DNA from 2 places in the Achromobacter sp. 1014246743 genome. Region 2 is predicted to be linked to the other one. Evidence: predicted binding sites of a transcription regulator. Region 2 holds the regulator's gene; the other holds the start of a gene.

Region 1 (4,422 bases), on a different contig from region 2:
GGATCTGGTCATCACGTCCGACCCCCAGCCGCTGGACGCGGTGCAGTACCTGCCGCTGTTCAAGTACGAGCTGGTGCTGGCCGTGTCCGAATCCAATCCGCTGGCCGGCAGCAAGTTCGTCATGCCCGACCAACTGGCCGACCAGACGCTCATCACCTACCCGGTGGACAAGCAGCGCCTGGATATCTTCACGGCCTTCCTGGACCCGGCCGATGTCGAACCCGCCGCCATCCGCAAGGCCGAACTGACGCCGATCATCGCGCAACTGGTTGCCAGCAACCGAGGCGTGGCCGCCCTGCCCAACTGGGCGTTGACCGAATACATGAACCAGGGCTGGCTGCGCCAGTGCCGGCTGGGGCCGCAGGGCGTCTGGCGCACGCTGTACGCCACGGTGCGCAGCGAAGACACAGACGCGTCTTACATCGATGAATTCCTGACCCTGACTCGCGACGTCTGCTTCAAGACGCTCAGCGGGATCAAGTCGGCGAAGTAAACGGCCGCGGCGCAAAGCGGGCCGTCGCACGGCGAACCCGCGGCCCGCGCTGACGATGCGCCGGCCCGGCAGTCAGAAGATCGGCAATGACGCGATCCAGCGATACCCCGCGTTGCGCTGCCTACTCGTCGTCGCCTGCGCCCAGGATGCGCCGAATGACATCGTGCGCAAAACCACGGCTGGCCAGGAAGCGGGCCTGCCTGGCATACGCAGCGCGGTCTTCGGGCTTGGCGTCGAACTTTCTTTTCCAGACTTCCAGTGCTCGGTCGTATTCCGTGGCCCGCAGTTGCTCGCGCAGTTCGGCCACCTGGCTGTCGTCCACGCCGTGCTGCCGCAGTTCCTGGACGATGCGGGCCGCCCCCTGGCGCGAAGCGCGCCGGTGCACCAAGCTCTGTGCGAAGCGTTCGGTGGACAGCCAGCCTTCTTTTTCCAGCGCGTCGAGCACGGTGTCGACCTCGGCCGGATCGTCGGCGTGCGGGGCGAGCTTGCGAGCCAGTTCTTCGCGGGCATGTTCGCGCCGCGACAGATACCCCACGGCGCGCATCTTCAAGGACGGCCCCTTGGGCGGGGCCTTGGCCTCGCGGGCGCCGCCCGACGGATCGCCGCCCGACGGATCGCCGTCCGACGGATCGCCGTCCGAAACCTTTGCATCCCGGGCAGAACCTGCGCGCGAGCCGTATCGATTGGACGCGCCTTTGCGGCCGCTGGCTCGCATTTCGGAGCTGCGCTGCCATTGATCGGGCGGCGCGTCGTCGCCGCCCCGGCCATCCGCACCCGCCCCGCGCCGCGCGTCCGACGTGCGGCGCAGCCCATCGGGCTTGGCCACGGTTTCGAATTCGTCGTCCAGCTTGGCGCGTAGGCGGTCAGCGGACGCGGCGGAGGGTTTCCAGCTCATGCGCTTCCTGCTTGCTATGTGCCAGCGGCAGGTCTCTCATGCTGGCCCCGCAACGTGGGGGCCTGATGCATGGGAGCCTGCCGCTGGCAACCGGGCGGAAAGGCCCGGCGACGATGCCGGACCCCGGCATCGGGGCCTGGCGACGGATGCCGGACGATTTACTCGGCGTCGTCTTCCGCGGTGGGAACGAATTCAGCCGCGCGGCTGACGATGCCCTGGTTTTCGCGAACGCGGTTTTCGATTTCGATCGCGATTTCCTTGTGCTCTTTCAGGTATTCGCGGACGTTGTCCTTGCCCTGGCCGATGCGGTTGCCGTTGTAGCTGTACCACGCGCCAGACTTGTCCACCACGTTGGCGGCCACGCCCAGATCGATGATTTCGCCTTCGCGAGAGATGCCGGCGCCATACATGATGTCGAATTCGGCCTGCTTGAACGGCGGCGCCACCTTGTTCTTGACGACCTTGACGCGGGTTTCATTACCGACGACCTCGTCGCCCTTCTTGATGGAACCGATGCGGCGGATGTCCAGGCGGACCGAGGCGTAGAACTTGAGCGCGTTGCCGCCGGTGGTGGTTTCGGGGTTGCCGAACATGACGCCGATCTTCATGCGGATCTGGTTGATGAAGATGACCATGCAATTGGTGCGCTTGATGGTGGCGGTCAGCTTGCGCAGCGCCTGGCTCATCAGGCGGGCCTGCAGGCCCGGCAGCGAATCGCCCATTTCGCCTTCGATTTCGGCCTTGGGCACCAGGGCCGCGACCGAGTCGATGACGATCAGGTCGACAGACCCCGAACGCACCAGGGCGTCGGTGATTTCCAGGGCCTGCTCGCCCGTGTCCGGCTGCGAGATCAGCAGGTCGGTCAGGTTGACGCCCAGCTTGTTGGCGTACTGCACGTCCAGCGCGTGTTCGGCGTCGACGAAGGCGCAGGTGCCGCCGATTTTCTGCATTTCGGCAATGACCTGCAGGGTCAGCGTGGTTTTGCCCGAGGATTCCGGACCGTAGATTTCAACCACGCGGCCCCGCGGCAGGCCGCCGACGCCCAGTGCGATATCCAGCCCCAACGACCCCGTGGACACCACCTGGATGTCGTGCGAGACCTCGTTGTCGCCGTAGCGCATGATCGAGCCCTTGCCGAACTGCTTTTCGATCTGCGAAAGCGCGGCGGCAAGCGCCTTGGCTTTTTCCGAAGCGGCGGCCTTGGTGGTTTTGTCGTCCATGTAGAGTCCTGTCTGTAATGTATCGGGGCGCGGTACGGGGTTGTCGAGATACCGGGGTTGTCGAGATACCGGAGTTGTCGAGGGGGTATCGAGCTACCGGATTGTCCTGAGATTTCGGATAGCGCAGATTATGGCATCGGATTGTACTGTACAAAAAACCAGTGTGCCAGAGTTTTCCACGTATTCCCTGAGTGGGCAAGCGCCGTGGCCTATGCCAGAATCGCGGATACCCCCGGCGTTATGTCCCCATTGCCCGCCGGGCCGCCCGCCCTGGGTCACAAGCCCCGCGGCGGCCAGCGCGCGCCCGGTGCGCGTTGCCGGTTTCCCCTCTTTATTCAGCAGCCCATGCGCATCCTGATCGCCGAAGACGACAGCATCCTGGCCGACGGCCTGTCACGCTCGTTGCGCCATAACGGCTACGCGGTGGATGCCGTACGCGACGGGCTGGCCGCCGATTCCGCGCTGGCGGCCCAGGCCTTCGACCTGCTCATCCTCGACCTCGGCTTGCCGCAGTTGGCGGGGCTGGAGGTGCTGCGCCGGCTGCGCGCCCGCAATTCCGCCCTGCCCGTCCTCATCCTGACCGCCGCCGACAGCATCGAACAGCGCGTCAAAGGCCTGGACCTGGGCGCCGACGACTACATGGCCAAGCCTTTCGCGCTGTCCGAGCTCGAAGCGCGCGTGCGCGCCCTGACCCGTCGCGGCGCGGGCGGCGGCGCCACGCTGCTCAAGCACGGCCGGCTGGTGTTCGACCAGACCGGGCGTGTGGCCATGGTCGACGACCAGACGCTGGACCTGTCCGCCCGCGAAGTCAGCCTGCTGGAAATCCTGCTGACCCGCAGCGGCCGCATGGTCAGCAAGACCCAGTTGGTCGACCACCTGTGCGAATGGGGTGAAGAGGTCAGCACCAACGCCATCGAAGTCTATGTGCACCGCCTGCGCAAGAAGCTGGAACCCAGCGGGGTGAAGATCGTGACGGTGCGCGGCCTGGGCTACTGCCTTGAACGGGACCAGGGTGCGGCGTACCTCGCAAGCTGAGCCTGCCACGCCGGAGGCGCTCAACCAGGAAGCGCTGGATGTCATGCGGGCCGGCGCCCGCGGCCCCAGCTTCGCGCCGCCGCAGCGCTCGCTGCTGGGCGAGATCCTGGACTGGATGCTGGCGCCGCTGTTCCTGCTGTGGCCCATGAGCGTGGCCATCACCTATGTGGTGGCGCAGAACATCGCCAACGTGCCCTACGACCGCGCACTGGCCAACAACCTGCACGTACTGACCCGCCAGGTGCACGCCCAGGACGGCCGCGCGGTGCTGCGCATGACCGATCCGGCGCGCGAGGTGCTGCGCGCCGACGAGACCGACAGCGTCTTCTGGCTGGCCCTGGGCAGCCGCGGCGAGTACCTCGGCGGCGACCGCGCCCTGCCGCTGCCCGCCTCGGTGGGCCAGCCCCGCCCCGGCGAAGTGCAGTACGAAGACGACACCCTGCGCGGCTTCGGCATCCGCCTGGCCTACACCTGGGTCGACCTGAACCTGCCCAACACCCAGCCCGCGCTGCTGATCGTCGCCGAGACGGTCGAAAAACGCACCCAGCTTGCCAACGACATCATCAAGGGCGTGATCATTCCGCAATTCGTGGTGCTGCCGATCGCGGTGCTGCTGGTGTGGTTCGGGCTGTCGCGCGGCGTCGCGCCGCTGAACGCACTGCAGCAGCGCTTGCGGGCGCGCCGACCCGACGACCTGTCGCCCATCGATGAACGCGCCGCGCCGTCCGAGATCGCGCCGCTGGTGGCGGCCATGAACGATCTGCTGGATCGCCTGTCGG
Region 2 (4,422 bases):
TAAAAAAGCCGATGCCGAGCTCAAGAAGCTCAAGCTCATGTCGCCCATGTCGGCCGAAGCCACCGTGGTGCGCAACTACATCGATACGCTCATCAACCTCCCCTGGAGAAAGAAGAGCAAGATCAACAATTCCATCGCCAACGCCGAGACCGTACTGGACAACGACCACTACGGCCTGGAAAAGGTGAAGGAACGCATCCTTGAATACCTTGCCGTGCAACAGCGCGTGGACAAGGTCAAGGCGCCTATCCTGTGCCTGGTCGGCCCTCCGGGCGTCGGCAAGACCTCGCTCGGCCAGTCCATCGCCAAGGCCACGAACCGCAAGTTCGTGCGCATGGCCCTGGGTGGCGTGCGCGACGAAGCCGAGATCCGCGGCCATCGTCGGACCTACATCGGTTCGATGCCGGGCAAGATCGTCCAGAACATGTCGAAGGTCGGCGTGCGCAATCCCTTGTTCCTGCTCGACGAAATCGACAAGCTGGGCATGGATTTCCGTGGCGATCCCTCGTCGGCGCTGCTCGAAGTGCTGGATCCTGAACAGAACCACACGTTCCAGGACCACTACATCGAGGTTGACTTCGATCTGTCCGACGTCATGTTCGTGGCGACCAGCAACACGCTGAACATTCCGCCGGCGCTGCTGGACCGCATGGAAGTGATCCGCCTGTCGGGTTACACCGAGGAAGAAAAGATCCACATCGCCCGCGACCATCTGCTGCCCAAGCTGATGAAGAACAACGGCGTGAAGGATACCGAGCTTACCGTCGACGACAGCGCCTTGCGCGACATCGTGCGCTACTACACCCGCGAAGCCGGTGTGCGTGCGCTCGAGCGCGAAGTGGGCAAGATCTGCCGCAAAGTCATCAAGCAATTGCTGACCCAGACCGATCGTGCCAAGGCCGAAGGCAAGACCCTCGAGGTCAAGCCGGTCAATGTCACGGGCGACAACCTGAGCGACTACCTCGGCGTGCGCCGCTACACCTTCGGCATGGCCGAAAAGGAAAACCAGATCGGTCAAGTGACCGGCCTGGCCTGGACGGAAGTCGGTGGCGACCTGCTCACGATCGAAGTGGCGGACATGCCCGGCAAGGGCGTGATCCAACGCACCGGTTCGCTGGGCGACGTGATGAAGGAATCGGTCGAAGCGGCTCGTACGGTGGTGCGCTCACGCGCCCGTCGCCTGGGCTTTGCAGACAGCGTGTTCGAGAAGCATGACATGCACGTGCACGTGCCGGAAGGCGCGACGCCCAAGGACGGTCCGTCTGCGGGTATTGCGATCACCACGGCCATGGTGTCGGCGCTGTCGCGCATCCCGGTGCGCGCCGATGTCGCCATGACGGGCGAAATCACGTTGCGTGGCGAAGTCCTGCCGATCGGCGGCTTGAAGGAAAAGCTGTTGGCCGCTCACCGCGGTGGCATCAAGACGGTCTTGATCCCGGAAGAAAACGTCAAGGATTTGGCGGAGATCCCGGACAACGTCAAGAACCATCTCGAGATCGTGCCGGTGCGCTGGATCGACAAGGTGCTGGAACTGGCCCTGGAACGCCTGCCCGAGCCGCTGGCCGAAGACGAGGCGGTGAAGGAACCGCTGGTGGCCAAGCCGGCCGAGCCGGGCTCGACGGACCCGGTGCTCAAGCACTGATGCTGGCCCGAGAGGCGCTGCTTGCGGCGCCTTCAACAAGAAACCCCGCCTTGGCGGGGTTTCTTTTTTAGGCTTGGCCGCACTGCGGCGTGTCTCGGCGACGCTGGCCGGGCGGGAGCCGTATAGAGAACCTGGAACGGCCTGCGAGGCCAGCCAGGCGCGGTTCAGTGGTGCATCAATGCAGTGCGTGGGTGCGGATCAGGCCGACCGCGATGCCTTCGAGCGCGAATTCCTGGTCGGCTTCGACCACGATGGTGTCGAAGTCGGGGTTTTCGGGCAGCAGTTCGATACGGCCGTGCTGGCGCTGCAGGCGCTTGACGGTGACGTCGTCGCCCAGGCGGGCCACCACGATCTGGCCGTTGCGGGCTTCGGAGGCCTTCTTGACGGCGAGCAGGTCGCCTTCGAGGATGCCGGCATCGCGCATGCTCATGCCGCGCACCTTGAGCAGGTAGTCGGGTGCCTGGGCGAACAGGCTGGAGTCGACGCCGATTTCGCGTTCGACGTGTTCGGCGGCCAGGATGGGGCTGCCGGCGGCCACCCGGCCTACCAACGGCAGCAGCAACTGCGCCAGGCCCGGCAGGGGCAGGGCGGCTTGCGTCGGGGCGGCCGAGGCGTCTTTCAGGCGGATGCCGCGCGAGGCGCCGGCCGTGAGCTCAATGGCGCCTTTGCGGGCCAGGGCCTTGAGATGGTCTTCGGCCGCGTTGGGCGAGCGAAATCCCAGGGCCAAGGCAATTTCGGCGCGGGTGGGCGGAAAGCCCGTGCGCGCGACGGTTTGCCGGATGAGGTCCAGGATTTGCTGTTGACGATCAGTGAGTTTGCTGGCCATGGCGATGATCCGTTTGGGGTCGGACTGTACATATATACAGCAGCATTCTGGGGGACATAACGCAAAAAAGCAAGCGGGTGTCGAGCGCCAGGGCAAGAGACCCATAAATCGCGGGCAATGAAAACGGGACCCGAAGGTCCCGTCTGGCTGGTGCCGGCAGTGCGAGGCGCTTTACAGCACCGCGGCGATGCCCTTGGCGACCTGGTCGATGTTGCCGCTGTTCAGGGCGGCAACGCAGATGCGGCCGCTGGAGACGGCATAGACGCCATGCTCTTCGCGCAGGCGGTCGACCTGGGCCGAGGTCAGGCCCGAGTACGAGAACATGCCGCGTTGCTGCAGCACGAAGCTGAAGTCCTGCTTGCCGCCGTGTTCCTTGATTTTCTCGACCAGTTGCTTGCGCATCAGGCGGATACGGTCGCGCATGGCGCCGAGTTCCTGTTCCCACATGGCGAACAGTTCAGGCGTGTTCAGCACCGTCGAGACGATCGTGCCGCCGTGGGTGGGCGGGTTGGAATAGTTGGTGCGGATGACGCGCTTGAGCTGGCTCAGGACGCGGGTGGCCTGGTCTTTGCTGCCGGCCACGACGGTCAGGGCGCCGACGCGCTCGCCGTACAGCGAGAACGACTTCGAGAACGACGAGCTGATGAACATGGTCATGTTCAGGTCGGCGAACAGGCGCACGACGGCGGCATCTTCCTTGAGGCCTTCGCCGAAACCCTGGTAGGCGATGTCCAGGAACGGGACCAGGTTGTTTTCCTTCACGACGGCGGCGATCTGCTGCCATTGTTCGAAGGTGGGGTCCACGCCCGTGGGGTTGTGGCAGCAAGCGTGCAGCACGACGACGGTCTGGGCCGGCGCGGCCTTCAGCGCGGCCAGCATGCCATCGAAATTCAGGCCACGGGTGGCGGCATCGTAGTAGGCGTAGGTGCCGACTTCGAAGCCGGCGCGTTCGAACAGCGCGCGGTGGTTTTCCCAGCTGGGGTCGCTGATCAGGACCTTGGCGGTCGGCAGCAGCTGGCGCAGGAAGTCGGCGCCGATCTTGAGGGCGCCGGTGCCGCCCAGGGCCTGGGTGGTGAGGACGCGGCCTTCGGTCACCAGGGGGGAATCCTTGCCGATCAGCAGGGCTTGCGCGCCCTGGTTGTAGCCGGCGATGCCCTCGATCGGCAGATAGCCGCGGGCAGCGGCGGCTTCGATGCGGGCGATTTCGGCCTTGCGCACCGCGCCCAGCAGGGGAATCCGGCCCTGGTCGTCGTAGTACACGCCAACGCCCAGGTTGACTTTACCGGGGCGGGTATCCGCGTTGTATTGTTCGTTCAGACCAAGAATGGGGTCGCGCGGCGCGAGTTCGACGGAATCGAAAAGGGTGCTCATGGGACTCTGCTGAGGGTGAGTGGACGCAGTGGGAAGTGCTGTGGATAATGGGGGGTTTACCCTGGGAACAGTCTAGCATGCCTAAGAGCGCAATAGACCCAAGTACGGCGGGTGCCGCAGCCGCGGGTTCGACCACCGATCCGGCCGGCGCAGCCCCCGTTGCGGCGGCGCCCGGTGCAGGCCCGGCGGGTGCCGGATTCGTGGATTTCCCGGATAGCCCGTTTCATCTGTACCAGCCTTACCCGCCGGCCGGCGACCAGCCTGCGGCCATCGAGGGCCTGGTCCAGGGGGTGCAGGACGGCCTGATGTTCCAGACCCTGCTGGGTGTGACCGGGTCGGGCAAGACCTACACCATGGCCAACGTCATCGCCCAGCTCGGGCGGCCGGCCCTGGTTCTGGCCCCGAACAAGACCCTGGCGGCGCAGTTGTACGCCGAAATGCGCGAGTTCTTCCCCAAGAATGCGATCGAGTATTTCGTTTCGTATTACGACTACTACCAACCCGAAGCCTACGTACCCACGCGCGACCTGTTCATTGAAAAGGACTCGTCCATCAACGAGCACATCGAGCAGATGCGCCTGTC

The links. Region 2 encodes LexA, which represses DNA repair genes until DNA is damaged. Its sites were predicted from a motif close to ACTGTATNNNNATACAGT; they were not measured.
Region 1: recA (recombinase RecA) is a predicted target of LexA. The motif match lies at 2,754-2,771, and genes of this name have one in related genera.

What each region holds. Positions count from the first base shown of each region.
Region 1 is NZ_JCBANA010000017.1:46,859-51,280, reverse strand. It holds gene AC6LJ2_RS09590 (LysR family transcriptional regulator) at 1-493, shown strand, start outside; gene recX (recombination regulator RecX) at 615-1,388, opposite strand; gene recA (recombinase RecA) at 1,547-2,608, opposite strand; gene AC6LJ2_RS09575 (response regulator transcription factor) at 2,954-3,643, shown strand; gene AC6LJ2_RS09570 (sensor histidine kinase) at 3,759-4,422, shown strand, end outside.
Region 2 is NZ_JCBANA010000020.1:71,667-76,088, forward strand. It holds gene lon (endopeptidase La) at 1-1,642, shown strand, start outside; gene lexA (transcriptional repressor LexA) at 1,818-2,468, opposite strand; gene AC6LJ2_RS10900 (amino acid aminotransferase) at 2,640-3,839, opposite strand; gene uvrB (excinuclease ABC subunit UvrB) at 4,040-4,422, shown strand, end outside.